DNA from 4 places in the Streptacidiphilus alkalitolerans genome. Region 2 is predicted to be linked to each of the others. Evidence: riboswitches for the same ligand, from Rfam matches in the RefSeq annotation. Region 2 holds a riboswitch; each other region holds the start of a gene.
What was found. Region 2 has a riboswitch for S-adenosylmethionine ahead of ACEZDG_RS18405 (putative leader peptide). Riboswitches for the same ligand answer to the same signal wherever they lie in the genome.
Positions count from the first base shown of each region.

Region 1 (7,761 bases), on a different contig from region 2:
CGAGGATCCCGGCCAGGACGTCCCGGCCCACGTCGTCGGGCAGCAGCCGGTAGTAGTCCGGCGGGGCCCAGGGGGTGTGCGAGAAGTGCCCGATCCGCAGGTCGGGGCGCAGTTCGCGGAGCAGCCGGGGTGTCAGTGACAGGTGGTAGTCCTGGACCAGCACGGTCGCGCCGGGCGCGGCGTTCTCCGCCAGCGCCTCGGCGAAGGCCGTGTTGTACGCCTCGTAGGAGGCCCACTCGCGGCGGAAGGAGCTGCCGAAGACCGGGGTGGTCGGCGTGTTGTAGATGAGGTGGTGCACGAACCAGAGGGTGGAGTTGGCGATGCCGTTGTAGGCGCGGGCGAAGGTGCCCGGGTCGATGTCCAGCATGCGCACGGACGGGTCGTCGAGGCCCTGCCGGGTCGCGGCGCGGTCGCCCTCCGACAGCGCGGCGCAGACCCAGACCGAGTCGACCTCGTCGCCGATGGCGCTGAGCCCCGACACCAGCCCGCCGCCGCCCCGGCGTGGCGTCAGGGTGCCGTCGTCCTCGACCGTGAACGAGATCGGGCCCCGGTTGGAGGCGAGCAGAATCGATGCCGGACTAGCTGTGACCATGATGCTCAGCCTTGCCTGCTCGTGACCGGGTCAAACGTCGTTCGCGGTGAGCGTGACGACGGGTGGCCGGTCGGTGGCCGCGATGTCGGCGGTGCTGGGGGTGAATCCCGCCGCGGTGCGGGTGAACTGGGTGAGTCTGGGCCGGGCCAGGTCGTCCGCGGCCTTGATCCGGTTGCTGCGGGCCAGCCGGTCGAGCGCGGTGAGCTGGATGGCGGCGGCCATCCGGCCGAGCGCCTGCGCGTCCTGGTGCCGGTGGTGCCGGACGCCGACGTCCACCTGGGCCAGGGCGTCGAGGCCGGCCAGTTCCAGCGCGTCCACCAGCAGGCCGAGCTCGACGCCGTAGCCGGTGGCGAAGGGCAGCCGTTCCAGCAGTGAGCGCCGCGCCGCGTACTCGCCGCCGAGCGGCTGGACGAAGCCGGCCAGCAGCGGCCAGTAGAGGTTCAGCAGCGGGCGGGCGACCAGCTCGGTGACCCGGCCGCCGCCGGCCGGGATCACCGTGTCGCCGGTCTCCAGCGGCCGGTCGTACATGGCCTTGACGAAGGCCACCTCGGGTTCGGTGAGCAGCGGCCCGACGATGCCGGAGACGAAGGCGGAGTCGAACTCGCGCAGGTCGGCGTCGATGAAGCAGACGATGTCGCCGCTGGTCGCGAGGAGCGAGCGCCACAGCACCTCGCCCTTGCCGGGCAGCGCGGGCAGCTCGGGGAGTATCGAGTCGCGGTGCACCACCCGGGCCCCGGCCGCGGCGGCGGCCTGCCCGGTGCGGTCGCTGGAGCCGGAGTCGACCACGACCAGTTCGTCCACCAGCGGCACGGCGTCCATCAGGTCGCGGCGGATGGCGGAGACGATTCCGCCGACCGTGGCCTCCTCATCCAGTGCGGGCAGCACGACGCTGACGGTGCTTCCGGTCGCCTCCTTGGCGGCGAGCAGTTCGGGCAGCGAGCGGTCGTCGGCCGCCCAGGAGCGGTGGCGCAGCCAGTCCGCGACCTCGTCAAGCACAGGACTCCTCTGGTGTGGCACGAGCCGTGATGCGCGTCTCGTCTCGCGGACGCCCAGTGATCGCCGACGTCGCTTCGGTTACAGTCTTGGGGATGACAGACGCCCGCCGCACGGCGGACGCACTGCCATCATCACAAATGCGGACCAGGAGCGAACGGTCCGCCATAGAGCTCATCCAGAGGGACTGAGGGAACGGCCCGTTGAAGTCCCGGCAACCCTCCTGCCAGCTACAGCCGTCAAGGCCCTGGTGGGGAAGGTGCCAATTCCGTCCTGCGGCGAAACGCGCCGCGGGGAAGATGAGGAGAGAGGGCCTCGCCATCATGGCTGCTGCAACTGTCACACCCGAGTCTTTCGGTCCCGCCGTCGCCCTGTCCTGCAGGGAGTGCGGTGCGCGGACCCCGCTCGCCCCCGACTTCGCCTGTACCGAGTGCTTCGGGCCCCTCGAGGTGGCCTACGAGCTGCCCAGCGGCGACCCCGAGGCGCTGCGGGCGCAGATCGAGGCGGGCCCGGCGAACATCTGGCGCTACGCCCCGCTGCTGCCGGTCCCGGCCGACGTGGCGACCCGGCCGAACATCAACCCGGGCTGGACCAAGCTGGTCAAGGCCGACAACCTGGCCCGCGAGCTGGGGATCACCGGCGGCCTGTACGTCAAGGACGACTCCGGCAACCCGACCCACTCCTTCAAGGACCGGGTCGTCGCGATCGCGGTCGAGGCCGCCCGCACCTTCGGCTTCACCACCCTCTCCTGCTCCTCCACCGGCAACCTGGCCGGCGCGGTGGGCGCCGCCGCGGCCCGTACCGGGCTGCGCTCCTGCGTGTTCATCCCGCAGGACCTGGAGCAGGGCAAGATCGTGATGGCCGCGGTGTACGGCGGCGAGCTGGTCGGCATCGAGGGCAACTACGACGATGTGAACCGCTTCTGCTCGGAGCTGATCGGCGACCCGGCCGGCGAGGGCTGGGGCTTCGTCAACGTCAACCTGCGCCCGTACTACGGCGAGGGCTCGAAGACCCTGGCGTACGAGATCTGCGAGCAGCTGGGCTGGCGGCTGCCGGACCAGCTGGTGATCCCGATCGCCTCCGGCTCGCAGCTGACGAAGATCGACAAGGGGCTGAAGGAGCTGATCGCGCTCGGCCTGGTCGAGGACAAGCCCTACAAGATCTTCGGGGCCCAGGCCGAGGGCTGCTCGCCGGTCTCGGTCGCCTTCAAGACCGGCCGCGACGTGATCCGCCCGCAGAAGCCGAACACCATCGCCAAGTCGCTGGCGATCGGCAACCCGGCCGACGGCCCCTATGTGCTGGACATCTGCCGCCGTACCGGCGGGGCGGTCGAGGACGTCAACGACGAGCAGGTCGTGGACGCGATCAAGCTGCTGGCGCGGACCGAGGGGATCTTCGCCGAGACCGCGGGCGGGGTTACCGTGGGTGTACTGCAGAAGCTGATCAAGAACGGCCTGCTCGACCCGGCAGCCGAGACCGTGGTCCTGAACACCGGAGACGGTCTGAAGACCCTGGACGCGGTGGAACCCACCACCGGCCTGTCCGCCACCATCCGCCCCACCCTGGACTCCTTCCGAGAGGCTGGCCTCGCATGAGCGTCTCCGTTCGCATCCCGACGATCCTCCGCACCTACACCGGCGGCGCCGCCGAGGTGAAGGCCGAGGGCGCGACCCTCGCCGCCGTCATCGAGGACCTGGAGGCCAACCACACCGGCATCCGCGGCCGGATCCTCGACGACAGCGGCAAGCTGCGGCGTTTCGTCAATGTGTATGTGAACGACGACGACGTGCGCTTCGCGGACGGTCTTGAGACGGTGATCTCCGACGGCGGAGCGGTCTCGATCATTCCCGCCGTCGCCGGTGGCTGAACGAATTAGTTTCACTGCATGACGAAAGCCGGGGCGCCCTTCCCTACCGGGCGGGTGCCCCGGCTTTCGCTTTCCCCCGGTAGGGGTACAGTGGCTTCCGGTTGATGCAGGCTGCGCGGTCGGCGCGGTATTCAAACCTCTTCTCCTTCGGTATCTGTCATCACCTGCAGCCCAGGGGGCTGCTGCGCCCCAAGGGTCCGCCGAGAAATCCTGAAGCGATTTGTCTATCAGGTCCGCTATGTCCGGAGTACTTTGCCTCGCTTTGTTGACATAAGCACCGCAGTGCCCCTTAATATCCCCGAGAATTCTCCGCCGTGCGCCCTGTTGCAGAGGGCGTCTGAGTGGATACATTCAGCGTCGGTCGCGTGTTGCGCAAAGCGTCGGTGCGCGATCCGGTCCGCGGAGTGCGGTCCGTGAAAGGGCCAGTAATAGGGGAGTACGGAATGGCTCAGGGCACCGTCAAGTGGTTCAACGCGGAGAAGGGGTACGGCTTCATCGCGGTCGACGGTGGTGCGGACGTGTTCGTCCACTACAGCGCGATCCAGATGGACGGGTACCGGTCGCTCGAGGAGGGCCAGCGGGTCGAATTCGAGATCTCGCAGGGTCAGAAGGGTCCGCAGGCGGACATGGTCCGCGTGGTGTGACCGCTCCATCGAGCGATCGCTGACAGACCTTCCGGTAGGCCGATACCCCCCTGGGGTAGCGGCCTACCGGCGTTTCCAGTCCCCGTTCCAGGGCATCTGCTTGCACTCAAGGGGTGAGAGTGCTAATCATTGGCGTTAGCACTCTGAGGTAGAGAGTGACAACGGGCCGGGTAGGTGAGGCTCCGGACGCGACGGGAAGTGACCGTCGTAGGCCGGGACCGTCCGTCGCGGGCGCCAGCGCGGTCCACACGCAGCCACCCTGTCCGGGAGGACCACTTCCATGGCCAAGATCATTGCGTTTAACGAGGAAGCTCGTCGCGGCCTTGAGCGCGGGATGAACCAGCTCGCCGACGCTGTCAAGGTCACGCTCGGCCCCAAGGGCCGCAACGTCGTCCTGGAGAAGAAGTGGGGCGCCCCCACGATCACCAACGACGGTGTCTCCATCGCCAAGGAGATCGAGCTCGAGGACCCGTACGAGAAGATCGGTGCCGAGCTCGTCAAGGAGGTCGCCAAGAAGACGGACGACGTCGCGGGCGACGGCACCACCACCGCCACCGTGCTGGCCCAGGCGCTCGTGCGCGAGGGCCTGCGCAACGTCGCCGCGGGTGCCAACCCGATGGCGCTGAAGCGCGGCATCGAGAAGGCCGTCGCGGCCGTCTCCGCCCAGCTCCTCGAGCAGGCGAAGGACGTGGAGACCAAGGAGCAGATCGCCTCCACCGCCTCCATCTCCGCCGCTGACCCCCAGATCGGCGAGCTCATCGCCGAGGCGATGGACAAGGTCGGCAAGGAAGGCGTCATCACCGTCGAGGAGTCGCAGACCTTCGGTCTGGAGCTCGAGCTCACCGAGGGCATGCGCTTCGACAAGGGCTTCATCTCGGCGTACTTCGCCACCGACCTGGAGCGTATGGAGACCTCGTTCGAGGACCCCTACATCCTGATCGCCAACTCCAAGATCGGCGGGGTCAAGGACCTGCTCCCGATCCTGGAGAAGGTCATGCAGTCCGGCAAGCCGCTGCTGATCATCGCCGAGGACGTCGAGGGCGAGGCCCTGTCGACCCTGGTCGTCAACAAGATCCGCGGCACCTTCAAGTCCGTCGCCGTCAAGGCCCCGGGCTTCGGTGACCGTCGCAAGGCCATGCTCGGCGACATCGCCATCCTCACCGGTGGCACGGTCATCTCCGAGGAGGTCGGCCTCAAGCTGGAGAACGCCGGTCTTGAGCTGCTCGGCCGCGCCCGCAAGGTCGTCATCACCAAGGACGAGACCACCATCGTCGACGGTGGCGGCGAGAGCGACCAGGTCGCCGGCCGGGTCAACCAGATCCGCGCCGAGATCGAGAACAGCGACTCGGACTACGACCGCGAGAAGCTCCAGGAGCGCCTGGCGAAGCTCGCGGGCGGCGTGGCCGTCATCAAGGCCGGCGCCGCGACCGAGGTCGAGCTCAAGGAGCGCAAGCACCGCATCGAGGACGCCGTTCGCAACGCGAAGGCGGCCGTCGAGGAGGGCATCGTCGCCGGTGGTGGCGTTGCGCTGCTGCAGGCTTCGGTGATCTTCGAGAAGCTGGAGCTGGAGGGCGACGAGGCCACCGGTGCCAACATCGTCAAGGTCGCCCTTGAGGCCCCGATCAAGCAGATCGCCTTCAACGCCGGCCTCGAGGGCGGCGTCGTGGTGGAGAAGGTCCGCAACCTGCCCTACGGCCACGGCCTGAACGCCGCGACCGGCGAGTACGTGGACCTGATCGCGGCCGGCATCATCGACCCGGCCAAGGTCACCCGCTCCGCCCTGCAGAACGCGGCCTCCATCGCCGCGCTCTTCCTCACCACCGAGGCGGTCATCGCCGACAAGCCCGAGAAGGCCGGTGCCCCCGCGGGCGGCGGCATGCCGGGCGGTGACATGGACTTCTGATCCTGACCCTCCCGGTCGGATCGGCAGTTCGGCAGTACCCGCGTACGAGGCGGCTCTCCCTTCGGGGAGGGCCGCCTCGTTGCGTCCCGGGCGCTTGCCTGGTTTGGGACAATGGGGGGATGGACGACTCCGAAAGCTCGAACCCAGGCATCGAAGCCGCGCTGCACACCGCCCGGGCGGGCGTGCTGCGGGACCTGGCGACCCGTGACGTCGCCGACGCCACCGTCGTCTCGCTGCTGGAGGACGCGGTGGCCCAGCGCCGCTGGTGGGTGGAACAGTGGCCGGCCGGCGCCGAGTTCCTGCTCGGCCTGGTCGCCCAGGACATCCAGGACGCCCTGCTGGAGGCCTACGGCCGCTGGCCGCTCTGCGGGTCCTGCGCGGTCGAGGGCGAGCTGCAGGCGCTCAGTGTGGACCCGGAGCTGGGGCCCGACCCGCACTGGGTGTGCGAGAAGGAGGGCATCGTGATCGCCCCGGTCGGAGCGCTCCAGGCATGATCCTGATCGACCCCCCGACCTGGCCCGGGCACGGACGGCTCTGGTCGCACCTGGTCAGCGACGTCTCCTACGACGAACTGCATGCGTTCGCGCGGCGGCTGGAGATCCCCGAGCGGGGGTTCGAGCGCGACCACTACGACGTTCCCGAACGGCTGTACGCGGCGGCGGTGGCGGCCGGGGCGGTGCAGGTGTCCAGTCGGGAGGTGGTGGCCCGGCTCACCTCTGCGGGGCTGCGGCGGAGGAAGGGTGCGGCGTTGTAGGGGGTTGCTGTTCGCGCAGTTCCCCGCGCCCCCCACGCCTGGGGGCGCGGGGAACTGCGCGAACAAGAGCCACTACGAACGCAGGGCGTCCAGTTCCGCCCCGAGGTTGCTCCGGGCCGCAGCGTCGTAACGCGCTCGCGCAGCCGCCGTGCGGAACAGCGTCGGCAGCCCCAGCAGCTGTTCGAGGATCTGCGCCCGCCCCGCCCGGAACGCCTTCTCCGGCACGAACCCGTACTCCTCCCGTACCGCCGCGGCGTAGGCCGCGTACGCCGCCGGGTCGCGGCCCAGGACGGCGAGGTCCGCGTCGCACAGCAGCTCGCCGTGGCGGTCGCCCGGGGCGGGGTCGTGACCGGTCGTCAGCCGGACCAGTCGGGCGGACTCGGCCACCAGCGCAGCCGGAACCCCTGCTTCCGGCAGAACCCGCTCCGCGAGCCTCGCGCTGCGCTCCTCGTTCTCGGACCGGTCCGGCGCGTACACGGCGTCGTGGAACCAGGCGCCGAGGCGGACCGCGTCGGCGTCCTCGCCCGGCTCGGCGAGTTCGTCGACCGCGTCCAGGACGGCCGCCAGATGGGTGAGCGTGTGGTACCGCCGTTGGGGCTCTGACCAGCGGCGCAGCAGTTCGTCGCCGAAGGCGGCCGGGGGTGGGGAACCGGGGGTGACGACCCGTTCGAGCAGGGCGGTCCAGCGGTCCAGCAGGGCGGCGGCAAGCTCGGCGTCAGGATGCGGAGACGTTGGCATGACGCCATTGTGGGGCAGAAGGGCGTAGAAGTTTGCGCGATCAAGGGCTGTTCAGGACTCGCCGCGAAGCGGCCGGATATGGCAGGCTAAGCAATATGTCTAGACCAATCTTCGAGGTTATCGCCACGTCCGCCCAGGATGCGGTGGCAGCAGCTGCCGGTGGTGCCGACCGCCTGGAGCTGGCCGTCGACATGGGCGCCGACGGGCTCACCCCGTCGGTGGAGGAGTTCGCCCGGATCCGCGCCGCCGTGCACATCCCGCTCCGGGTGA
Region 1 covers NZ_JBHEZX010000003.1:462,776-470,536, reverse strand. The annotation lists gene ACEZDG_RS08915 (alpha,alpha-trehalose-phosphate synthase (UDP-forming)) at 1-592, opposite strand, end outside; gene ACEZDG_RS08910 (glucosyl-3-phosphoglycerate synthase) at 623-1,588, opposite strand; SAM riboswitch class I at 1,757-1,891, shown strand; gene thrC (threonine synthase) at 1,885-3,180, shown strand; gene ACEZDG_RS08900 (MoaD/ThiS family protein) at 3,177-3,452, shown strand; gene ACEZDG_RS08895 (cold-shock protein) at 3,896-4,096, shown strand; gene groL (chaperonin GroEL) at 4,377-5,999, shown strand; gene ACEZDG_RS08885 (hypothetical protein) at 6,119-6,493, shown strand; gene ACEZDG_RS08880 (DUF4031 domain-containing protein) at 6,490-6,753, shown strand; gene ACEZDG_RS08875 (HD domain-containing protein) at 6,826-7,491, opposite strand; gene ACEZDG_RS08870 (copper homeostasis protein CutC) at 7,587-7,761, shown strand, end outside.
Region 1: another riboswitch for S-adenosylmethionine. It lies ahead of thrC (threonine synthase); the one in region 2 lies ahead of ACEZDG_RS18405 (putative leader peptide).

Region 2 (7,761 bases):
TGCCCTTGATCAGCCCGATCAGCTGGTTGACATAGGTGGGGACGATGGCGCGCAGCGCCTGCGGCAGCACGATCCGGCGGAACTGGTAGCCCTTCGGCAGCCCCAGTGCGGCGGCGGCCTCGTGCTGGCCCTGGTCCACCGACAGCACCCCGGAGCGCACCACCTCGGCGGCGTAGGCCGCCTCGCTCAGGCTCAGCCCGACCGTGGCCACCACCAGCTCGCCGGCCAGCTTGGACTCGTCGAAGCGGAAGAACTCCGGGCCGAACGGCACACCCAGGCTCAACGTCCGGTACAGCGCACCGAAGTTGAACAGGATCAGCAGGATCACGATCAGCGGGATCGAGCGGAACAGCCAGATGTAGAGCCAGCTGAGCCCGCGCAGCACCGGGTTCTTCGACAGCCGGCACACCGCCAGCACGATCCCGCCGAGCAGGCCGAGCACCGCGCTCAGCGCGGTCACCTCCAGCGTGATCACCAGACCGCGCAGCAGCACCGGCCGCAGGAACCAGTAGCCGAACCGGTCCCACTGGTAGAAGGGGTTGCTCACCAGGCCGTGGGCGAACTGGGCGGCGAGCACCAGCGCGACCAGGGTGGCGATCCAGCGGCCCGGGTGCCGCAGCGGGATGACCCGCTGCGCGGCGAGCGAGCGCTGCGACTCGGACGGCCCGGACGACGGGGCGGCCGGGGCGGAGGCAGCGCCCGGTACGGCGTCCTCCGGCGGTCTCTCCGCGGTCGAGACCGCGGGAAGGGGCGGTTCTGTCATCGGTTCGACTCCTGCCGGATCAGAAGGTGGTGGGCGGGTTGACGACGGAGGTGGTGAGGCCGATGCCCGGAACGCCCCACTTGGCGAAGATCTTCGCGTAGTCCCCGTCGGCGATGAGCTTGTTGACGGCGTCGCTGAGCGCCTTGGAGATCGGCGAGTTCTTCCCGGTGACGAAGCCGACCGGGGTGGAGCTGATCTGGCCCAGGTACTTGGTGCCGGCGATGTGGGTGGAGTCGTACTTCAGGCTCAGGGTCGGGCCGAAGAAGATGTCCACCTTGCCGTTGGCCAGGCCCAGGAAGATGGGCGCGGTGTCGGCGAAGTACTGCACCTTGTAGGGGCTCTTGCCGGCCGCGGCGCACTTGCCGGCGCCGTCGGTCAGGATCTGCTGGAAGGTGGAGCCCGGGCTGGTCGCCACGTTGTAGCCGCACAGGCCGGTGAGGTCGGTCACGCTGTCGGCCTTGACGTCCTTGGAGCCGAGGAAGGACTGGCCGTCGTTGAGGTAGGTGGCGAAGTCGACCACCTTCTCCCGGGCGGCGGTGGCGCCGAAGTTGTCCTGGCCCACGTCGTACTTGCCGTTCTGCACACCGGGGATGACGGTGGGGAAGGTGCCGTACTGCACGTCCCAGCTGACCCCCAGCACCTTGGCGACGGCGTCGCGCAGGTCGATGTCGAGGCCGACCGTCTTGCCGCTCGCGTCCTGGCCGCCGTGCGGCAGGTTGGAGCTGCCGACCACCTGGCTGGTGCCGAGGATCAGCGAGCCGCGGCTCCGTACCGCCGCGGGCAGCTCGGCCTTCAGCGCCGGGTCGGCCTGGATCGAGGACACCACGTCCTCGGTCGGCAGCGCCGTGGACGCCGCCTGGGCCGGGGCACTCGACGTCGAGGCGCCGGTCGGGCCGCCGCCGGCGGCGGGGGTGACAGCCGTGCCGGAGCTGGATCCGCAGGCGGTGAGCAGAGCCAGAGCGGCGGTGGCGGCAAGCGCGGCTGCAGCCGTACGCGAGCGGTGGCCGTGGCGGGCGGGGCGTCCGTCGGTCGTCACGGAAGTTCCTTTCGGGGAGGGTGAAACGGCATGGGGGTGGTAAGGAGAGGGGTGAGTTGACGAGGTGTCAGAGGACGGCTGAGAGAAAGGCCCTGGCTCGTTCGTGGCTCGGGTTGGCCAGCACCTCGGCCGGGGGTCCCGACTCGATGATCCGGCCGCCGTCGAGGAAGACCATGGTGTCGGCGACCTCGCGGGCGAAGCCGATCTCATGGGTGACCACGATCATCGTCATCCCGCTGAGGGCGAGGTCCTTCATCACCGCGAGCACCTCGCCGACCAGTTCGGGGTCGAGCGCGCTGGTGGGCTCGTCGAACAGCAGCAGGTCCGGTTCCATCGCCAGCGCGCGGGCGATGGCCACCCGCTGCTGCTGGCCGCCGGACAGCTGCCGGGGGTAGGCGCCCTCCCGGCCGGCCAGGCCGACCCGCTCCAGCAGCTCCCTGGCCCGGGCCGCGGCCTGCTTCCTGGACGCGCCGCGGACCGCGACCGGGGCCTCGGTGATGTTCTCCAGCACGGTCAGGTGCGGGAACAGGTTGAACTGCTGGAACACCATCCCGACCCTGGCCCGCTGCCGGGTGATCGTCCGGTGCCCCAACTCGTGCAGCTTGCCGCCCTGGTGGCGGTAGCCGATGATCTCGCCGCCCACCTCGACGAAGCCGGCGTCCGGCTTCTCCAGGTGGTTGATGCTGCGCAGCAGGGTCGACTTGCCCGAGCCCGAGGGGCCGAGCAGCACGGTCACCTCGCCCTCGCCCACGTCCAGGTCCACCCCGTCCAGCACCAAGTGGGCGCCGAAGCTCTTGCGCAGGCCACGGATCCGGACCAGCGGCTGCCCGGTGCCGGTCATGAGAGCACCGCCGCACCGCGTCCGGTCCGCCCCAGCAGCGGGATGTTGCCGCGCAGCACCCGCCAGAAGCCTTCTCCGCCACGGCGGTTGCTGCCCCTGGCGTAGTGGCGCTCGACGAAGTACTGCCCGATCGAGAGCAGCGTGGTGAGGATGACGTACCAGAGCGTCGCCACCAGCAGCAGCGGGATGATCAGGAAGTTCTGGTTGTAGATCAGCTGGGACGAGTAGAGCAGGTCCTGCACCGCGATGACGCTGACGATCGAGGTCGCCTTGAGCATCCCGATCAGCAGGTTGCCGGAGGCCGGGACGATGGCCGGCATCGCCTGCGGCAGCACGATCCTGCGGAAGATCCGCGCGTTGCCGAGGCCCAGCGCCTGGGCCGCCTCGGTCTGGCCGTGCTCGACCGAGAGGATGCCGCCGCGGACGATCTCGGAGGAGAAGGCGGCCACGTCCAGGGTCAGCCCGATGAAGGCGGCCAGGATCCCGCTGAACAGGTGCGCGGTCCGCACCGTCGCGAGCTCCGGGCCGAACGGGATGCCCAGCGACAACTGCGGGTAGAGCGACGCCAGTTCATACCAGAACAGCAGCTGCACCAGGATCGGGACCGAGCGGATCAGCCAGACGAAGCCGAAGCTCAGCGTGCGCAGCACCGGGTTCCTGGACAGCCGCATCGCGGCCACCCCGATGCCCAGCACATAGCCGGTGGCCATCACCGCCGCGGTGAGCCAGAGCGTCAGCTCCAGGCCGCGCAGGATCGAGCCGCTCAGGAAGAAGCTGCCGACCGTGCCCCACTGGAACCGGCTGTTGGTGAACACCGTGTGCACGAACATGGCGAACAGCACCAGCAGCACCAGCGCCGAGACCCACTGGCCCGGACGGCGCAGCGGCACCAGCTTCGCGGCGAGCAGCTGCTCGTCCGGCACCGCGTGGTGCGCGGGCTGGACGTCCGACTTCGGGGTGTCCGAGGGCGGCGGTTCCGGCGGCGCGGGTATCCGCGCAGGGGTTTCCGAACGGCTCATGGTGTGTGCTTTCCGTCCCGTGGGGGCGCAGCATCACTCCGCGGCCCGGCGGGCGGGACGGGGTGACGGCGAGGGTGAGGGCGTGGTCGAGTCAGATCTCGGCGCGGCAGGGCGCGAGCGCGGTCAACAGACCGGGGCTGTCCTCGGACAAAGGGCGCTGCTCACCCGAAGCAGGTCGACATGGCGCCGCGCGACCCGCGACTGGAAGGACCCCTGCGGGCGCGGCGTGCTCATCGAGCGCTGTACCTGCATGTGGATCACCTCACCGTCTTCCGGCCCCGTGGGGCCTCGCGCTTACAGGAGAACTGTCGTCCTGTCGGGTCGTCACCTGGAGCACCCCACCGCGTCGGAGGGTTGCCGGTCAGCAAGCCAGGGCTTGACGCTGACGCTCGTAACCAGGGCTTACGTTAACCGCTCGGCGGCTTTTAGACAATGCCTATGGATCTGATGGGGATGCGATCCCGGCCTGCGGGAAGACTTCGCGGCCAAGCCGTGTTGTGGTCAAGGGAGTTGGTATTCGCTCGAACGCGAGTCGATCTCCGGGGATTGTGTTCGGCGCCCAACCGGAGCTACCGTGAGCCCCAGGTTACGAGCGTCAGCGACAAGCCCTGGCTTGCTGACCAGCAACCCTCCGACGCGGCGGGGTGCTCCAGGTGACGACCAGGCGGTGCCGGACCCGGCCCCGCAAGCGCGAGATTGAAGGCGGAGGTGACTGCGGTGCGTCGAGCCATCGGCACGTACTCGCGTCGACACATCGATCTTCAGCGCATCGCCAGCGCACTCTGTACGGCCGGTCACTCGGCCTGAGCCGCAGCGCTCTGTCGTAAACGCGCCTACCTCCCTCCCCGCACAGCCGACGCCGCCCCGGGCCAGTCCCGGCGCGGGTTCCGTTCGGCATGCCCTCCGCACCGGTGGAGCCCCCACCCGAGCAGGAAGCGACACCCCCCATGCCTCAACCAGACCCTGCCCTCCACCTCGCCGTCGCCCTGGACGGCGCCGGCTGGCACCCCGCCGCCTGGCGCGAACCGGCCGCCCGGCCGAAGGACCTGCTCACCGCGGCGTACTGGGCCGACCTGGTCGCCGAGGCCGAGCGGGGGCTGCTGGACTTCGTCACCATCGAGGACTCGCTCGGCCTGCAGTCCTCCAGCCACTTCGACGAGGACCGGCGCACCGACCAGGTCCGCGGCCGACTGGACGCGGTGCTGATCGCCGCCCGGATCGCACCGCTGACCAGCAACATCGGGCTGATCCCGACCGCGGTGGCGACCCACACCGAGCCGTTCCACCTCTCCAAGGCGATCGCCACCCTGGACTACGTCAGCACCGGCCGGGCCGGCCTCCGGGTCCAGGTCTCCGGGCGCCCCTTCGAGGCCGAGCTCTTCGGCCGGCGCACGGTGCCGCCGTTCCGGCTGGAGGACTTCGACCAGCCCCAGGTCCAGGCGCTAGTCGCGGACCTGTTCGACGAGGCCGCCGACTACGTCGAGGCGGTCCGCCGGCTCTGGGACAGCTGGGAGGACGACGCGGAGATCCGCGACACCGCCACCGGCCGCTTCGTGGACCGCGACAAGCTGCACTACATCGACTTCGAGGGGGCGAGGTTCAGCGTCAAGGGGCCGTCGATCACCCCGCGCCCGCCGCAGGGACAGCCGGTGGTCGCGGCCCTGGCGCACGCGACCATCCCCTACCGGCTGGTCGCCCGCTCCACCGACGTCGGCTTCGTCACCCCGCGCGGCGCCGAGGACGCCCGGGCCATCCTGGCCGAGATCCGCGCCGAACAGGCCGCCGCCGGCCGGGCCGAGGAGACCGTGCACGTCTTCGGCGACCTGGTGGTGTTCCTGGACGACGACGCCGACGCGGCAGCCGCCCGCAGGGACCGGCTGGACCAGCTGGCCGGCGCCCCGTACAGCAGCGACGCCCAGGTGTTCACCGGGACCGCCGCGCAGCTCGCGGACCAGCTGCAGGAGTGGCAGCAGGCCGGTCTGACCGGGTTCCGGCTGCGTCCCGCCGCCGTCCCGCACGACCTGGAGCAGATCACCCGCCGCCTGGTGCCGGAGCTGCAGCGCCGCGGCGCCTTCCGCACCGGCTACGAGGCCGACACCCTGCGCGGGCTGCTGGGCCTGGCCCGTCCCGCCAACCGCTACGCCGCCGTCTGAGGAGAGGTCCGACCCATGAGCAAGCCACTGAAGCAGATCCACCTCGCGGCGCACTTCCCCGGCGTCAACAACACCACGGTGTGGAGCGACCCCGAGGCCGGAAGCCACATCGAGTTCAGCTCCTTCGCCCACTTCGCCAGGACCGCCGAGCGCGCCAAGTTCGACTTCCTCTTCCTGGCCGAGGGCCTGCGGCTGCGCGAGCAGGGCGGGAAGATCTACGACCTGGACGTGGTCGGCCGCCCCGACACCTTCACCGTGCTGGCCGCGCTGGCCGCCGTCACCGAGCGGATCGGCCTGACCGGCACCATCAACTCCACCTTCAACGAGCCCTACGAGGTGGCCCGGCAGTTCGCCTCGCTGGACCACCTCTCGGACGGGCGGGCCGCCTGGAACGTGGTCACCTCCTGGGACGCCTTCACCGGCGAGAACTTCCGCCGCGGCGGCTTCCTCAAGCAGGAGGACCGCTACTCCCGGGCCCAGCAGTTCCTGCAGACCACCCAGGAGCTGTTTGACTCCTGGGACGGCGGCGAGATCCTCGCCGACCAGGAGTCCGGGCAGTTCCTCCGCGACCCCGAGGCCGGCCGCTTCGAGCACCACGACCAGCACTTCGACATCGCCGGGCGGTTCAACGTCCCGCGCAGCCCGCAGGGGCGCCCGGTGATCTTCCAGGCCGGCGACTCGGAGGAGGGCCGCGAGTTCGCCGCCTCCACCGCCGACGCCATCTTCAGCCGGCACAGCACCCTGGACGCCGGCCGCGCCTTCTACACCGACGTCAAGGGCCGGCTACCCCGCTACGGCCGGGGCCGGGACGAGCTGCTGATCCTGCCCGCCGCCACCTTCGTGCTCGGCGACACCGACGCCGAGGCCGTCGAGCAGGCCCGCGAGGTGCGCCGGGCGCAGGTCAGCGGGCAGACCGCGATCAAGTTCCTGGAGCAGCTCTGGAACCGCGACCTCAGCTCCTACGACCCGGACGGGCCGCTCCCGGAGATCGACCCCGACCTCGGCGAGCACACCATCGCCCGGGGCCGGGCCAGCGTCCGGATGTTCCGCGACCCGCTGGCCACCGCCAGGGAGTGGCGCGAGAAGGCCGCCGCCAAGCACCTCTCGATCCGCGACCTGGTGATCGAGACGACCAGCCGGCAGACCTTCGTCGGCTCCCCCGCCACCGTCGCCGAGACCATCAACGAGTTCGTCCAGACCGACGCGAGCGACGGCTTCATCCTGGTCCCGCACATCACCCCGAAGGGCCTGGACGCCTTCGCCGACACGGTGGTGCCGCTGCTGCAGGAGCGCGGGGTGTTCCGCAGCGAGTACGCCGGCAGCACCCTGCGGGACCACCTGGGCCTGGCCCTGCCCGGCCGGGACGGCGCGGCGGCGGAGCGGGTGGCCTCGTGAAGTTCATCAGCATCACCCTGATCGTGCACCGCCCCGACCCGGTCACCGGGGTCCAGGTCTCCACCCAGCAGCGCTTCCGCGAGGTGGTCGACAGCGCGCTGCTGGCCGAGGAGCTGGGCTTCGACGGCTTCGGCGTCGGCGAGCGGCACGAGCGCCCGTTCATCTCCTCCTCACCGCCGGTGGTGCTCAGCCACATCGCGGCGCTGACCCGGAACATCCGGCTGTTCACCGCGGTCACCACGCTCAGCCTGCTCGACCCGGTCCGGGCGCACGAGGACTACGCCACCCTGGACCACCTCTCCGGCGGCCGGCTGGAACTGATCATCGGCAAGGGCAACGGCACGGCGCAGCGCGAGCTGTTCCAGGTCACCCCCGAGGACCAGTGGGACCGCAACGCCGAGTCCTACGAGCTGTTCCGGCAGATCTGGCGCAACGACAAGGTCACCGCCTCGCCCAAGTTCCGCCCCGAGCTGCACGAGGCCGAGGTCTGGCCGCGGCCGCTGCAGCAGCCGGTCCGGGTCTGGCACGGCAGCGCCACCAGCCGGGAGTCGGTG
Region 2 covers NZ_JBHEZX010000007.1:236,289-244,049, reverse strand. The annotation lists gene ACEZDG_RS18425 (amino acid ABC transporter permease) at 1-763, opposite strand, end outside; gene ACEZDG_RS18420 (transporter substrate-binding domain-containing protein) at 783-1,799, opposite strand; gene ACEZDG_RS18415 (amino acid ABC transporter ATP-binding protein) at 1,867-2,619, opposite strand; gene ACEZDG_RS18410 (amino acid ABC transporter permease) at 2,637-3,659, opposite strand; gene ACEZDG_RS18405 (putative leader peptide) at 3,783-3,893, opposite strand; SAM riboswitch class IV at 3,945-4,056, opposite strand; SAM riboswitch class IV at 4,244-4,356, shown strand; gene ACEZDG_RS18400 (putative leader peptide) at 4,368-4,466, shown strand; gene ACEZDG_RS18395 (LLM class flavin-dependent oxidoreductase) at 4,607-5,812, shown strand; gene ACEZDG_RS18390 (NtaA/DmoA family FMN-dependent monooxygenase) at 5,828-7,207, shown strand; gene ACEZDG_RS18385 (LLM class flavin-dependent oxidoreductase) at 7,204-7,761, shown strand, end outside.

Region 3 (7,761 bases), on a different contig from region 2:
AGCGCCGGGCGGGTGGCGTGCCGGGTGACCAGCCGGAACCGGCTGACCCCGCGGGAGCGGGCGGCCTCGATGTAGTCGGCGGACAGGGTGCCGATCAGGTTCGTCCGGACCAGCCGCAGCAGCACCCCGGCGACCAGCAGCCCCAGCGCCAGGCTGGGCAGCACCGCGTGCCGCAGCACGTCGAGGACCGCGCTGCCGTCGCCGCTGCGGATCGCGTCCAGCAGGTAGAGGCCGGTGCTGCTGGTCTGGTTCTGCAGCTCCAGTTGGACGTCGATGCCCGCCCGCCCGGAGGCGGGCAGCCAGCCGAGCCAGACCGCGAAGACCAGTTTCAGCAGCAGTCCGAGGAAGAACACCGGGGTGGCGTAGTTGACGATGGCGAACAGCCGCAGCGCGGCGTCGGGTGCGCGGTCCCGGTAGGACGCGGCGACCATCCCCAGCGGCACGCCGACGGCCAGCGCGACCAGCATCGCGTAGCCGGCCAGCTCGACGGTCGCCGCGCCGTAGGTCCGCAGCACCTGGGACACCGCCTGGTTGTCGGTGGCGGTCCGGCCGAAGTCGCCGGTCGCCAGCGAGCGCAGGTAGTCCAGGTACTGGGTCAGCAGCGGCCGGTCGTAGCCGGCCTGGTGCAGCTTGACCTGCAGTTGGGCCGGGGTGAGCCGGTCGCCGAAGGCGGTGGTGATCGGGTCGCCGCTGACGCGCATCAGGAAGAAGACGACGCTGACCAGGACGAGGACGGTGGGGATGATGAGGAGGAAGCGGACCACCAGGTAGCGGGTCAGCCCGTACCCGGTGGCGCCGTCGGACGTGCCGACGGCGCCGGTGGCTTCCTCGGTGAGGACGCTCACTTCTTCGAGAGCTCCGCCCAGCGGAACTGGTACGCGCTGGTGAGCTTGTCCGGCACCCCGCTGACGTCACTGCGGGTGACGATCGCGGTGGAGCCCTGGAGCAGCGGCAGCAGCGGCACGGCCGCGGCGACCTTGTCCTGGACCTGCTCGATCAGCGCGGTGCGCTTGGCCGGGTCGGTCTCGGTCTCCTCCTGCTGGATCAGCGCCTGCACCGCCGGGTCGTCGTAGTTGTTGTCGACCCAGCTGTTGTGGGAGTAGAAGGAGGCGAGGTAGTCGTCGGCGTCCAGGTAGTCGGCGTACCAGCCGAGCTGGTAGAGCGGGTAGAGGTCGGCGACCCGGTCCTTGCCGTACTGGGCCCACTCGGTGGACTGCAGGTTCACCTTGAACAGGCCGGTGCCCTCCAGCTGGGTCTTGATCAGCGCGTACTCGTCGGTCGAGGACGCCCCGTAGTGGTCGGTGTTGTACTGCAGGTTCAGGGTGACCGGGGTCTGCACCCCGGCCGCGGACAGCACCTGGGCCGCGGCGGCCTTGTCAGGACCGCCCTGCTTGTCGCCGTAGAGCCCCTTCAGCGAGGGGGTGGCCCCGGTGATGCCGTCGGGGACCGAGCTGTACAGCGGCTGGAAGGTGTTCTTGTAGACCTGCGAGGCGAGCTGCGCCCGGTCCACCGAGTCGGCCACGGCCTGACGCACCGCCAGCGCCTTGGCCGGGTTCGGCTCCTTGGTGGCGGAGCCGAAGGGCTGGGTCTTGAGGTTGAACACGATGTACCGGATGCCGTTGCCGGAGCCGGTGTGGACGGTGATGCCCTTCTTGGTGGACAGGTCCTCCAGGTCCGCGGTCGACAGCGTGCGGTAGACCGCGTCCAGGGTGCCCTGCTGCACGTCGAGCTTCAGATTGCTGGCGTCGGTGTAGTACTTCAGCTGGACCTCGGCGGTCTTCGGCGTGCCGAGCAGGCCCTGGTAGGCGCTGTTGGCGGTGAAGGACACCAGCGAGTTCTTCTGGTAGCTGCCGATCGTGTACGGGCCGTCCCAGGGCTTGGCGGCGACCACCGCGGTGTCGTCCAGGATCTTGTCGGCGGGGAACACCTGCTCGTCCACCACGTAGCCCGCCCCGGTCGAGAGGACCTGCGGGAACAGAGTGTCATTGGCCGACTTGAGGGTGAACACCACCGTGGCGGGATCGGGGGCGGCGACCGAGGCCAGGTTGTAGAGCAGTGAGGAGGGGCCGTTCTGGTCGGCGATCCTCAGCTGCCGGTCGAAGCTGAACTTGACGTCGGAGGAGGTCAGATCGTGCCCGTTGGCGAACTTCAGGCCCGGTTTCAGGGCGACCGTGTACTCCTTGGGACCGGTCAGCCTGATCCCGGCGGCCAGGTTGGGCCGGACGTCGGAGGAGCCGTTCTGCGGGCTGAGCAGGGTGGCGTAGACCTCGTCCTCGATCGTTCCGGATCCGGCGTCCCAGGAGCCGGCCGGGTCCAGGCTGACCACCTGGTCGGTGGTGCCGATGGTGAGGGCCTTGGCCGCGCTCTTCCCGGTGCCGCCGGCGCCGGCCGTGGTCCTGGCGCTGGTGCAGGCGGTCAGGGCGACCAGCACAGCGGTGCTGAGCGAGACGACGGCGAGGCCGTTCCTGACGGGTCTGGTCGTACGGGGCAGTGGCATGGGTGTGTCCGCTTCTGCGCTGGTGTTGGATGCGGGGGCAACTCGGTCGGGGCGGGCTCAGCCGGGACAGAGCGCGCCGCAGACCAGCAGCAGATCGATGTGGAGCCGGCGCACCAGGACAGGCCCCAGCACGGTCACGCCGCGTTCCGGGGCGGCAGGACGGGCAGGGCCAGGTGCTCGCGCAGGGTGCTGCCCTGGTACTCGGTGCGGTAGGAGCCGCGCTCCTGCAGCTCGGGCACCAGCTTGTCGACGATCTCGGTCAGCGAGGAGGGGATCAGGTGCGGCAGCAGGTTGAAGCCGTCGGCCGCCCTGGTGCGGACGTACCGGGTCCACTCGTCGGCGATCGCCGAGGGGGTGCCGACGAAGAGCGAGTGCGCCGGCAGCACCTCCAGGACCAGCTGACGGATCGACAGGCCCTTCTCCTCGGCCAGTTCGCGCCATTTCCGGATCCGCTCCAGCTTGCCGGTGCGGTGGTCGATCGCGATGGTGCCCCGGGAGGGGTCGAGCTCGTCCTCGGTGGGCTCGATGTCGGGCAGCGGACCGTCCGGGTCGTAGCCGGAGAGGTCGGTGCCCCAGTACTGCTCCAGGAAGGCGATCGCGCGGGGCCCGTTGACCTGGTGGTCGCGCACCCAGCGGGCCTTCTCCCGCGCCTCGGCTGCGGTGTCGCCGAGCACCAGGGCCGCACCGGGGAGGATCCGCAGCGAGTCGGCCGTCCGGCCGTACCGGGCCAGCCGGGCCCGCAGGTCGGCGGCGTAGACCACGGCCTTGTCGTACGCGGAGTTGGCGGAGAAGACCACGTCGGCCTGACGGGCCGCCAGTTCCCTTCCGCCGTCCGAGTCCCCGGCCTGGAACAGCACCGGACGGCCCTGCCGGCTGGCCGGCACGGTGGCGGCGGCGCGCAGCCGGACCAGGTCGGTGTCCCGCTCCACCGGTGCCGAGGAGGACCACAGCGCCTTGGCCGCCCGGACGAACTGCTCGGCCCGCTCGTAGCGGCGCTTGTGCTCCAGCCAGCCGCCGTGCCGGAAGTTGGCCCCGGTCCAGGCGTTGTCGGTGGTGACGATGTTCCACCCGGCCCGGCCGTCGGACAGCAGGTCCAGGCTCGCCAGCCGCCGGGCCAGGTCCGCGGGGTAGTTGTAGGTGGTGTTCTGGGTGGCCACCAGGCCTATCCGCTCGGTGGCCGCCGCGAGCGCGGACAGCTGGGTGATCGCGTCGGGGCGTCCGGCCACGTCCAGGTCGTAGACCCGGCCCCGGTTCTCCCGGACCCGCAGGCCCTCGCCGAGGAAGAACGCGTCGAAGAGGCCGCGTTCCAGCAGTCGCACCACCTGGACGAAGGTCTCGATCGCGGTGTGCGGGGCGGCGGAGGGATCGGTCCAGATCAGCTCGGAGCCGACCCCGGTGAAGAAGACCCCGAGGTGCACCTGCGCCTTCGGGTCGTACGGGGCGCCGGTCGGCGTGGACGGGCTTGTCCCGGTCTCGGTCATCGCGCGTACCTCAGACGCTCGTGGTCGCCGTGGCGGCGAACCGGTTGGCAGGACGGGGCAGGCCGAGCGTGCCGCGCAGGGTGTCGCCGGCCCGGGGCGCCCGGTGCAGGCCGGCGGCGGCCAGGGCCGGCAGCACCTCGGCGGTGAGCACCGGCAGGTCGGCGGCGAGCACGGCGGGGTGCAGCCTGACCCCGTCGACCACCTCGACCAGCCGGGTCAGCAGCTCCACCAGGGCGGCGGGCGGGCCGACATGGCGCAACCGGCCGGACTCCGGCCAGGGTCCTGAGCCGGAGCGGTCGAGCTCCGCCAGCCGCTCGGCGGCCGGGACGTCCGTGTCCAGCACCAGTTCCAGTTCGGCGAACACCAGCGGGGCCCCGGCCGCACGGGCCTCGGCGGCCCGCTCGGCGATCCCGGCCAGGTCCGGCCGCCGGACCAGCACCACATCGGCGCGGTCGTCTGCGTCCAGGGCGTCCGGCACCAGCACGACCAACTGGCCCTGCGGCGGGCGCGGGGTGATCAGCGGGCCCTTCACGGTGAACCGGGCGCCCTCGAAGTCGACCGGGTGGACCCGGTCGCGGTCCAGGTAGCGGCCGGTCCTGACCTCCTTGATGACGGCGTCGTCCTCCCAGGAGTCCCAGAGCGCACGGGCGGTGTCGATGACGTCGGCGACCTCCCGGCGCAGTTCGTCCGGGCCGAGCGGCTGCGCGCCGATCGTGGCCAGGTCGTCCTCGCCGTTGGCGGCCCCGACCAGCCAGCCGGCCCGGCCGTTGGCGGCGTGGTCCAGGCTCGCCAGCTGGGTCGCCAGGTGGAACGGTTCGGTGGTGGTGACCTGCAGGGTCGGCGCCAGGCCGATCCGGTCCGTCAGGGTCGAGACGAAGGCGGCCCGGGTGCCCGCCTCCACCCGGCCCGGCGCGTCCGGTCCTGCGCTCGGCGGCAGCGGTGAGTCGTCCAGGGTGAGCAGGTCGAACCCGGCGGCCTCGGCCGCGGCGACCACGGCCCGCAGCGCCCCGGCGGTCAGCGCCGCGCCCGGTGGACGTCCTGAGTGCCGCCGGGCGGCGGGGTGGGCGCCGTCCCCGTCGGCCTCAAGTGCCAGGCGCAGGACGGGGACCCGGGTGCCAGGCTCGCTCATGGGACATACCTCCGGTCGGGATGTTGCTGGACGGGGGCCGCGCGCGGCAGAGGACGGCGTCGACGGACGACCCGGCGTCGGACGGGATGCGCGGGGCGCGAGGGGGGAGCGGTCTCAGCGGACCGGACACGACCCCGGACACAGGGCGCTGCTCACCCGGAGCAGATCGACATGCCGCCGGGCGACCCGCAGTCGGAAGGACCCGTACGGACGCGGCGTGCCGCTGGGGCGCTGCTCACGCATCCGGATCACCTCATACCGATCGGGCCCTGCCGGGCCTCGCGCTTACAGGACGGAGCCGTCCTGTCGGGTCGTCACCTGGAGCACCCCACCGCGGCGGAGGGTTGCCGGTCAGCAAGCCAGGGCTTGACGCTGACGCTCATAACCAGGGCTCACGCTAACCGCTCGGCGGGTTTTAGACAATGCCTATAGATCTGCTGGAGATACCGGCAGCCCGGACGATCAGGGGATCAGGGGATCAGCAGCACCCTTTGGCCTGGTCTCATCACAGAGAGTGGTTCGATCTTGGATGAGTTACGTCGTGACACGTGATTTTCGGAGTTACGTTCCGCCGCGGACGCTTCCAGCGGAACGCCGTGCCCGCCAACGGCTATTCTCACCGCACCAGTTGATGGATAGCCCCGGCTACTGGTTGGTCGCCTCGCCGGAGCTATCCGTACCTCAGGACCAAGGACGGACCATGCCTCCCGATCGATTTGCCGCCTTACGACGTCCACGGACGCCGGGAGGGCAACAGTGACGACCGTAGCATCTGCCGGCTTCCCAGTGTCATCGATCGATCACCCTGTGTTGACAGCACTGTCACGCCCCCATGTCGCGAACACGCGGACATGCTCGCGGCCCCGATCGTACCGGCCGGTATGTTCATCCCGGAAGGGCCCGGCGGCCTCCACCTGTGGACTGGACCACTTTGTGGCATCCACCCCTTCCCAGCTCGCAGACTCCGCCCGCAGCGCGCCCTGCCGTCGCGCCCGATCGGTGCACTCCGCGCGGCCGGGACGGGGCTTGCCTCGTCGGCAGGCCCTTGCCGGGCAGCCGATATTCGTCCGCCTCGGCCGTCGAGACTGGGCCATCTCCGCAACGAAACGGCTGCCGCTTCTGCCGATTCGCTCCGGAGGACGGACGTGACGTCAAAATACAAGGAGTGCGCCCGCTGCAGCGAGGCTTTCGAGGGCAATGCGCGAGGCAGGCGCAGGAAGTTCTGCAGTGCACGCTGCCGGTCGGCGGCGAACCGCCTCAAGGGCAAGGCGGCCACGGGCGCGGCCGTCGAGCTCGCGGCCGCCCCCCGTTCCCCGCATGGTGACAAGAGCCTGCTCCTCGACGTCACCACCAGCCTGTTCCTGCTCACAGTGCAGCTGCAGCAGGAGGCGGAGCGGGAGTTGCACGCAGGCACCCCCGACGCCATCGCGTTCCTGGAGAAGGCCACCCGCCTGAAGCCGGAACTCGACGACGTCATCATGCTGATGGTGCAGCAGGCGCGCGATCAGAAGATGTCGTGGAGCGCCATCGCCGACATCATCGGCATCGGCGCGAACACGGCCCGCGACAAGTACTCCGCCGACCGGGCCCAGCGGATGCTCTCGCGACGCCAGGAACGCCTGGCGCTGCCCGCACCCCGGCCGGCGACCGGCACCGAGCCGGTGCCCCGGGGCGAAACCGGGCCGCCTACGGCGGGGACCGCCACCCAGCTCTCCCGCGCCCTGATCCAACTGCAGCGGGCGGCGGGCGTCTCGGTCAAGGAGGTCGCCGCGCGTGTCGGCGTCTCCCCCTCCTATGTCTCGCGGATCCTGTCGGGATCCCGCCTCCCTCCCTGGCAGACCGCCGAACGGGTCATCCTTGCGTGCGCGGGAGACCCGGGCCGACTGCGACCGCTGTGGACCGAGGTACGCGTCGGACCCCGACCGCTGCCCCCGCATGTCGCCGCGCAGGAACTGCACGCAGCCGTGCGCGAGCTGTACCTCGAGGCCGGCTGCCCCTCCGACGCCGTCATCTGCGCGGCCTTCCCGGACGAGCTGCGCCCGCCGGAGGTCAGCGGCTTCCTACTGGGCGACACCACGCCGCCGTGGCCGGTGGTCGAACGCGTCGTCCGCGCGCTGGGCGGCAGCCCGGAGCGCAGCAAGCACCTGTGGCGAAGCGCCTATCCCGGCCCCGCCCGGCAGACCTCCGTCACCCTCGAGCGCCTCACCCCGTAGGCGGCACGGCCGCAGCCGCTCACCCACCGGGGCCAGCATCCCCGTCCCTCAACCGCTGCTGACTACCTCACAGGAACCGCCATGCCGACGGAAACAATCGCCTGTACGAAATGCGGTAACACGTTCTTCTGGGAAGCCTCCCGCGGAGGCAAGCCCAAGTACTGCCTGCGCCACGGGCGCAGGAAGGTCGTCCTGCGGCCACCCAGGGAAGTGTGGGACGCCCGGGCGACCGGCGCCCATCTGGAGCAGTTGGTGCGGCTCGCACGCCAACTCCAGGTCGAGGCCGGCAGCGACAAGGAGGCCACCGACAAGGACATCAGCTACATGCTGCACGCGGCGATGCTGCTCGATCGGAGCCTGAGCGAGGCGCTGACGCTGATCGTGCGGCACGGGCGCAGCCACGGCGCCAGCTGGGCACAGATCGCTCGGGCCTCGGACATC
Region 3 covers NZ_JBHEZX010000017.1:6,329-14,089, forward strand. The annotation lists gene ACEZDG_RS29855 (ABC transporter permease) at 1-845, opposite strand, end outside; gene ACEZDG_RS29860 (ABC transporter substrate-binding protein) at 842-2,497, opposite strand; gene ACEZDG_RS29865 (LLM class flavin-dependent oxidoreductase) at 2,632-3,978, opposite strand; gene ACEZDG_RS29870 (LLM class flavin-dependent oxidoreductase) at 3,989-5,107, opposite strand; gene ACEZDG_RS29875 (putative leader peptide) at 5,222-5,350, opposite strand; SAM riboswitch class IV at 5,384-5,494, opposite strand; gene ACEZDG_RS29880 (helix-turn-helix domain-containing protein) at 6,253-7,320, shown strand; gene ACEZDG_RS29885 (hypothetical protein) at 7,402-7,761, shown strand, end outside.
Region 3: another riboswitch for S-adenosylmethionine. It lies ahead of ACEZDG_RS29875 (putative leader peptide); the one in region 2 lies ahead of ACEZDG_RS18405 (putative leader peptide).

Region 4 (7,761 bases), on a different contig from region 2:
CCGGACCTTGGTCAGCACCGGCACCTTGGCCTTGACGCCGTTCTCGTCCACCGGGGCGGGCAGTTCCAGCGGCTGGAGCTGCTCGTGCGCGGTGAGCGTGTGCAGCGCCTCGGCGTCCAGCGGGGCGTGCACCTCGATGAACTCACCGTGCGGCAGCCGCTTGATGGTGCCCGACTCGCGGCCGTGCAGCACCTTCTCGCGGTCGTTCCGCTGCAGCCCGATGCACCAGCGCTTGGTGATCGTGAAGGCGATGACCGGGCCGACGAAGAAGAGGATCCGGCAGGCCCAGGTGATGGTGTTGATCGAGAGGTGGAAGTGGGTGGCGAACAGGTCGTTGCCACCGGCCACCAGCAGGATCAGGTACTCCGCGATCCAGGCCACGCCGAACGCGGTGCGCATCGGCGCGTTGCGCGGGCGGTCCAGGATGTGGTGCTCGCGCTTGTCGCCGGTGATCCAGCCCTCCAGGAAGGGGTAGGCGGCGATCACCATCATCACCCCGCCGAAGATCACCAGCGGGATGAAGACGCCCAGTTCCAGGGTGTGGCCCCAGGCTCTGATCTCCCAGCCCGGCATGATCCGGATCAGGCCCTCGGAGAAGCCCATGTACCAGTCCGGCTGGGCGTCGGTGGACACCTGGTCGGGGCGGTACGGGCCGTAGGCCCAGATCGGGTTGACCGAGGCGACCGCCGAGACCATCGCGATCACGCCGAACACCAGGAAGAAGAACCCGCCGGCCTTGGCCATGTAGATCGGCATCAGCGGCATGCCGATGACGTTCTTCTCGGTCCGGCCGGGGCCCGCGAACTGGGTGTGCTTGTGGTAGAAGACCAGGATCAGGTGGGCCACCAGCAGGCCCAGCATGATGCCCGGGATCAGCAGCACGTGGATCGTGTAGAAGCGCGGGATGATGTCGTTGCCGGGGAACTGGCCCCCGTACAGGAACATCGCGATGTACGTGCCGACCACCGGGGTGGCCAGGATCGCGCCCTCCATGAAGCGGATACCGGTGCCGGAGAGCAGGTCGTCCGGGAGCGAGTAGCCCATGAAGCCGTCGAACATGCCCAGGAACAGCAGCAGGAAGCCGAACAGCCAGTTGATCTCGCGGGGCTTGCGGAACGCGCCGGTGAAGAAGACGCGCATCATGTGCACCAGCATGGCCGCCACGAAGACGATGGCCGCCCAGTGGTGGATCTGACGGATCAGCAGGCCGCCGCGGACGTCGAAGCTGATGTCCAGGGTGGACTTGTAGGCCTCCGACATCCGGATGCCGTTCAGCGGGGTGTAGGTGCCGTGGTAGACGACCTCGCCCATGCTGGGGGTGAAGAACAGCGTCAGGTACACGCCGGTCAGGATGATGATGATGAAGCTGTAGAGGCAGATCTCCCCGAGCATGAAGGACCAGTGGTCCGGGAAGATCTTCCGCATGTTGGCCTTGGCCAGGCCGTAGATGCCGAGGCGTCCGTCGGCCCAGTCCGCGGCCTTCTCGCCGATGTGGGCCTGCTCGACCCCGGCCTCGCTGTGGCCGACCTGGTGGTCGTCGCCGTGCGATTCTTCCGCCGAGTGCGGCGTTTCCGCGTGGATGGTCATTAGCTGCGCTCCCAGAAGCCGGGGCCGACGGGCTGGCTGAAGTCGCCGAGCGCTTCGAGGTAGCCGTCGCCGTTGACCGAGACCCGCAGCTGCGGCAGCGGGTGGCCGGCCGGGCCGAAGATCACTCGGCCGCCGTCGGACAGGTCGAAGGTCGACTGGTGGCACGGGCACAGGACGTGGTGCGTCTGCTGCTCGTAGAGGCTGATCGGGCAGCCGACGTGGGTGCAGATCTTGGAGTAGACCAGGACGCCCTCGTAGCCCCAGGACGCCGACTTCTTGTCCTTGATGTCGTCGGGCTGCATCCGGACCAGCATCACCGCGGCCTTGGCGATGACCTCCTGGAAGTCCTCGTCGCTCTCCTTCACGCCCTCGGGCATGGCGAAGGTCAGCGAGCCGACGGTGATGTCGGAGGCCTTGATCGGCTCGGTGGTGTTCATGTTGACCAGGAGCTTGCCCTTGGCCCAGTCCGTGCTGTCGAGCTTCTTCTCCGGCAGCGGGCCGAGGTCGCGGAACAGCACCACCGCGGACAGCGGGACCATCGCCATGGCGCCGATCATCGTGGTGCGGATCAGCTTGCGGCGGCCGAAGCCGCTCTCCTTGGCGCCCTGGCGGAAGTCCGCGAAGACCTGCTCGCGGACCTCGGGGGTGGCCTCGATCGGGTGCCGCTCGGCGATGTGCTCCTCGTCCGACATCAGCGTGCGGGCCCAGTGGACCGCGCCGACGCCGATGCCGAGCAGGGAGACGCCGAGGCACATGCCCAGCGAGAAGTTCAGCTTGCTGACGTGGCCGATCGGGAAGATGTAGACCACGTTGCTGAGCTGGGGTCCCGGCTTGAACAGCACGTAGGACGCGATGAAGCCGATCGTCGCGACCATCGAGAGCAGGAACCAGAACGCCACCTGGCGCTCGGCCCGGGCCGCGGCCCGCTCGTCGATGTCGGTACGTCGGTGCTCGTGGGGCGGCAGCCCCGGATCGGCGAAGGAGTCGCCGACCACGGCGACCGCTCCGCCGTGGGCCTCTTGGGCCGCCGGCAGGTGTTCTTCAGACATGTTGTCCTGGCTCGTCATGACTTCTTGGCCTTGGGGGTGCGGGCGGCGATCCAGATCGCGATACCGATCAGGGCGCCGAGCGCGAAGATCCAGCCGAACAGACCCTCAGTGACCGGGCCCAGCGAGCCCAGCGTGAGACCGCCGTAGTTGGGGTTCTTCGCCGGGTTCGTCGTGTGGGTGACGTAGGCGATGATGTCCTGCTTGTTCTGCTGGGTCATCGTGGTGTCCGGGAAGTTCGGCATGCTCTGCGGGCCGGTCTGCATGGCCTCGTAGATGTGCTTGGGGCTCACACCGTCCAGCGAGGGGGCGAACTTGCCCTCGGACAGCGCGCCGCCGGCTCCGGCGAAGTTGTGGCACATCGCGCAGTTGGTACGGAACAGCTCCCCGCCCCTGGCCACATTGCCTGCGGCGTACTGGTCGGAGGAAGGGATCGACGGACCCGCGCCCAGCGAGCCGACGAAGGCGGCCAGCCGGTCGATGTCGGGCTGCGTGTAGATGACCTTCTTCGCGGGGATCTGGGCGCCGGGCTGCTGCGCCGGCATCCGTCCGGTGCCGACCTGGAAGTCCACGGCGGCGGATCCCACACCCACCAGGGTCGGGCCGTCCTTGGTGCCTTCGCCGTTCAGGCCGTGGCAACTGGAGCAGCCGACGGCGAAGAGCTTCTTGCCCTGCTCGACCGACAGGGACTGCCCGGAGTCCGCCTGCGCACTGCTCGCGGGAGCGAACGCGGCGTACAAACCTCCCGTCGTCGCCAGTGCGAAGAGTAGGACGACGAGCGCGGCCAGCGGGTGGCGCCGTCGTGAGGAGAGCTGCTTCGGTTGGAAGATCTGGAGCACGGATTAACCCCGGTGTGAGGATCAGGAGCGTCTGGAGTCTGGTTGACCGTCAGGTCGGTCTGCGGGGACCGCCCGGCGGTGAGCCGAGGGGACGGTCCGACCCTGCCTACTTGATCAGATAGATGGTCGCGAAGAGGCCGATCCAGACCACGTCGACGAAGTGCCAGTAGTAGGACACGACGATCGCGGCGGTGGCCTGCTCGTGCGTGAACCGCTTGGCGGCGTACGTACGCGCGAGGACCAGCAGGAAGGCAATCAGTCCGCCCGTCACGTGCATGCCGTGGAAGCCGGTGGTCAGGTAGAACACCGAGCCGTAGGGGGAGGAGGACAGGGACAGGTGGTCAACCTTCACCAGGTCCGTGTACTCGTAGATCTGACCGCCGATGAACATCGCACCCATGACGAAGGTGACCATGAACCAGGCCCGGAGCTTCTTCACATCGCCGCGCTCTGCGGCGAAGACACCCATCTGGCAGGTGAAGGAAGAGAGCACCAGGACGGTGGTGTTCACCGAAGCGAAGGGGACGTTCAGGGCCTCGTTGAGGGAATGCCAGTAGTCCGTCCCGGTCACCGAGCGGAGTGTGAAGTACATCGCGAACAGGGCCGCGAAGAACATCAGCTCGGATGCGAGCCAGACGATGGTTCCCACGCTGACCAGGTTCGGCCGGTTGACCGATCCGTGAGCGTGTCCGGTTTCTACTGCAGTTGCTGTCGCCACGACGGCCATTATGTCGGTCGCTTATTCCGTCTTCACCCCGGGGGTGGTTCCTCGGTGTGTCCGCACCGTGACGTACCCTCCGCCGGGTGCCGGACCCCTGACGACCAGGCAGGTAGCCCGAACGGCGGGGGGGCTTCCGCGCGGGTGCCTTCGCGCGACAGGCCGGAGGGTCCCTCTAAATGGTGAACCTCGGACGGCCGGACGGCTGCCGGGACGATCTCCACCGTACGCACCGGTGCTTCGGCACCCTCTTCGGGAGTAGCATCCGCGAGACGCCGAAGTGAGCCCGATCACTTTCCAGCCTGATCGCCTCCCAGGGGGATAACGGACGATGGCACTGAACGTTCTTGTCTACAGCGACGACCGAAACACCCGCGAGCAGGTGCTGCTGGCGCTGGGGAAGCGGCCCGCCGCGGACCTGGCGGAGATTCAGTACCTGGAGTGCGCCACCGAGCCCGCCGTCATCAAGGCCCTGGACGCGCACGCCAAGGGCGGGCGCCGGCTCGACCTGCTGGTGCTGGACGGCGAGGCCACCCCGGTCGGCGGGATGGGCCTGTGCCGCCAGCTCAAGGACGAGATCTACGGCTGCCCCCCGGTGCTGGTGCTGATCGGCCGGCCGCAGGACTCCTGGCTGGCCGCCTGGAGCCGGGCCGACGCGGCCGTCGCCGCACCGGTCGACCCGGTGGCGCTGGCCGCCACGGCGACCACCCTGCTGCGCAGCGGAACCGCGCATCTCGTCGGCTGAGATCTGCCGTCCCGGCGTTTGGCCGGTCGCTAGGCTGTGGTCCTCCATCCTTGAACAAGTGAGAGGCCCACGGCCATGGCGAACGTGTTTCCTGCTGACGGCGGCGGCGACCCCGTGCAGGCGCGCTCCTGGCCGGACGTCCTCAGCGCGCTGATCGCCCGCACCGACCTGTCGGCCGCGGAGACCTCCTGGGCGATGGACCGGATCATGACCGGGGAGGCCACCCCGGCCCAGGTGGCCGGTTTCATGGTGGCGCTGCGGGCCAAGGGCGAGACCGTGGAGGAGATCACCGGCCTGGTGGAGGCCATGTACCGGCACGCCACCGTGATCGAGGTGCCGGGCCGGGCGGTGGACATCGTCGGCACCGGCGGCGACCGGGCCAAGACCGTGAACATCTCCACCATGTCGGCGGTGGTCGCGGCCGGGGCCGGTGCGCTGGTGGTCAAGCACGGCAACCGGGCCGCCTCCTCGGCCAGCGGCGCGACCGACGTGCTGGAGAAGCTGGGCGTGAACCTGGGGCTGACGCCCCGCCGGGTGGCCGAGGTGGCGGCCGAGGCCGGCATCACCTACTGCCCGGCCCCGGTGTTCCACCCGGCGATGCGCCACGCCGCCCCGGCCCGCGGCGACCTGGGCATCCCCACCTCCTTCAACCTGCTCGGCCCACTCACCAACCCGGCCCGGGTCCGGGCCAACGCGGTGGGCTGCTTCGACAGCCGGATGGCCGGGCTGATCGCCGGCGTGCTGGCCAGGCGCGGGGCGTCCGCGCTGGTCTTCCGCGGCGACGACGGCCTGGACGAGCTGACCGTCACCGGCACGTCCACGGTCTGGCAGGTGCGTGACGGCGAGGTCGAGCGCAGCACCTTCGACCCGCACGACGTCGGCATCGAGTACGTCGGCATCGAGGCCCTGCGCGGCGCCGACTCCGCCTACAACGCCGCGGTCGCCCGCCGGGTCTTCGCCGGGGAGCACGGCCCGGTGCGGGACGCGGTGCTGCTCAACTCGGCCTCGGCCCTGGTCGCCCTGGACCAGACCGCGGCCCCGCTGGCGGAGCAGCTGGCGGCGGCGATGAAGCGCACCGCGGAGTCGATCGACTCCGGTGCGGCCGAAGCGGTGCTGGCCCGCTGGGCTGCGGCGACGCACGCGTAGTTCATATCCTGGACAGGGGTTCGCCCAGCGGGTGGACCCCTGTCATACTTCTTCACAGGTCACGAGTGACAGCGTCATTAGCCCCGGCTTGCTGTCCGGCAACCCTCCTTCCGTGGCGGGGTGCTTCCGGGTGACGACCAGGCCCTTCGGCAACACTGCCGCAGGGCAAGCGCGGATCCCTCAGTTGTGCGGCCATTGGCCAGGGGTCCACTGGATGCCCTGGAGGGGCCGTTATGTCCGCGTACGCCGATACCGTTTCCGTCTGTGAGCCGCTCGCCGTGCTCGGCCGCGACGTCGAGGTGCCGCTGGTCGGCGGCGAGAAGGTCAGCTATGCCGCCCTGGACTACGCCGCCAGCGCCCCGGCCCTGCAGCGGGTCTGGGACGACGTGGCCGCCTACGCCCCCTACTACGGCAGCGTGCACCGCGGGGCCGGCTACCTGTCCCAGCTCTCCACCGACCTGTTCGAGCAGAGCCGGGCCACCGTCGCCGAGTTCCTCGACCTGCGCGACGGCGACCAGGTGGTCTTCACCCGGGCCACCACCGACTCGCTGAACCTGCTGGCCTCGGTGCTGCCGGCCGGAACCCGGGTGTTCGTCTTCGAGACCGAGCACCACGCCTCGCTGCTGCCCTGGCGCCGCGAGGACGTCGGTGTCAGCTACCTGCGCGCCCCGCGCTCGCCGCAGGAGGCGGTGGCGGCGCTGGACCAGGCGCTGGCGCAGTGTCCCGAGGGGCCGAAGCTGGTCTGCGTCACCGGCGCGTCCAATGTCACCGGGGAGATCTGGCCGGTCCGCGAGCTGGCCGCGACGGCGCACCGCCACGGGGCCCGGATCGTGCTGGACGCCGCCCAGTTGGCCCCGCACCACCCGGTCTCGGTCCGCGACCTCGACGTGGACTGGGTGGCCTTCTCCGGGCACAAGCTCTACGCCCCCTTCGGCGCGGGCGTGCTGGCCGGCCGCAGCGACTGGCTGGACGCCGCCGAGCCCTACCTGGCCGGCGGCGGCGCCAGCCGCAGCGTGGCCAGGGAGGCCGACGGCTCGGTCGCGGTGGAGTGGCAGCAGGGCCCGGCGCGGCACGAGGCGGGCTCGCCCAATGTCATCGGCGCCTATGCCATCGCCTCCGCCTGCAAGGCGCTCACCGAGGCCGGGTTCGAGGGCCTGGTGGCCCGTGAGCAGTACCTGATCGGCCGACTGCGGGCCGGCCTGGCCGAGATCCCGCAGGTCAAGGTGCTGACCCTGTTCGGTGAGGAGCACCCGCGGGTCGGTGTGCTGTCCTTCGTGGTCCAGGACTGGAACAGCTCGCACTTCTCCGCCGCGCTGTCCGCCGAGTACGGCATCGGCGTCCGCGACGGACTGTTCTGCGCCCACCCGCTGGTGCGCACCCTGCTGGGTGGCGAAGAGGCCCCGCCGTCCGAGTGCGGTGCGCCCGAGGCGCTGCCGGGGGAGCGCAGCCTCAACGCGATCCGGGTCAGCTTCGGCGCGGGCACCCCGGACGAGCACGTGGACCGCTTCGTCGCCGCGGTGCGCGAGCTGGTCACCGAGGGCGCGCGGTGGGCCTACCGGACCGAGGGCGGGCGCTGCGTGCCGGACACCCGCCGCCAGCCGTGAGCTGCTGCTACTCGTCCAGGCCCAGGGCGAAGGCCGCGTCCAGGTCGTGCCGGGAGTAGGTGCGGAAGGCGATGTG
Region 4 covers NZ_JBHEZX010000011.1:232,021-239,781, reverse strand. The annotation lists gene qcrB (cytochrome bc1 complex cytochrome b subunit) at 1-1,587, opposite strand, end outside; gene qcrA (cytochrome bc1 complex Rieske iron-sulfur subunit) at 1,587-2,654, opposite strand; gene qcrC (cytochrome bc1 complex diheme cytochrome c subunit) at 2,651-3,463, opposite strand; gene ctaE (aa3-type cytochrome oxidase subunit III) at 3,579-4,199, opposite strand; gene ACEZDG_RS24725 (hypothetical protein) at 4,522-4,935, shown strand; gene trpD (anthranilate phosphoribosyltransferase) at 5,011-6,081, shown strand; SAM riboswitch class IV at 6,139-6,259, shown strand; gene ACEZDG_RS24715 (aminotransferase class V-fold PLP-dependent enzyme) at 6,315-7,685, shown strand; gene ACEZDG_RS24710 (Lrp/AsnC family transcriptional regulator) at 7,693-7,761, opposite strand, start outside.
Region 4: another riboswitch for S-adenosylmethionine. It lies ahead of ACEZDG_RS24715 (aminotransferase class V-fold PLP-dependent enzyme); the one in region 2 lies ahead of ACEZDG_RS18405 (putative leader peptide).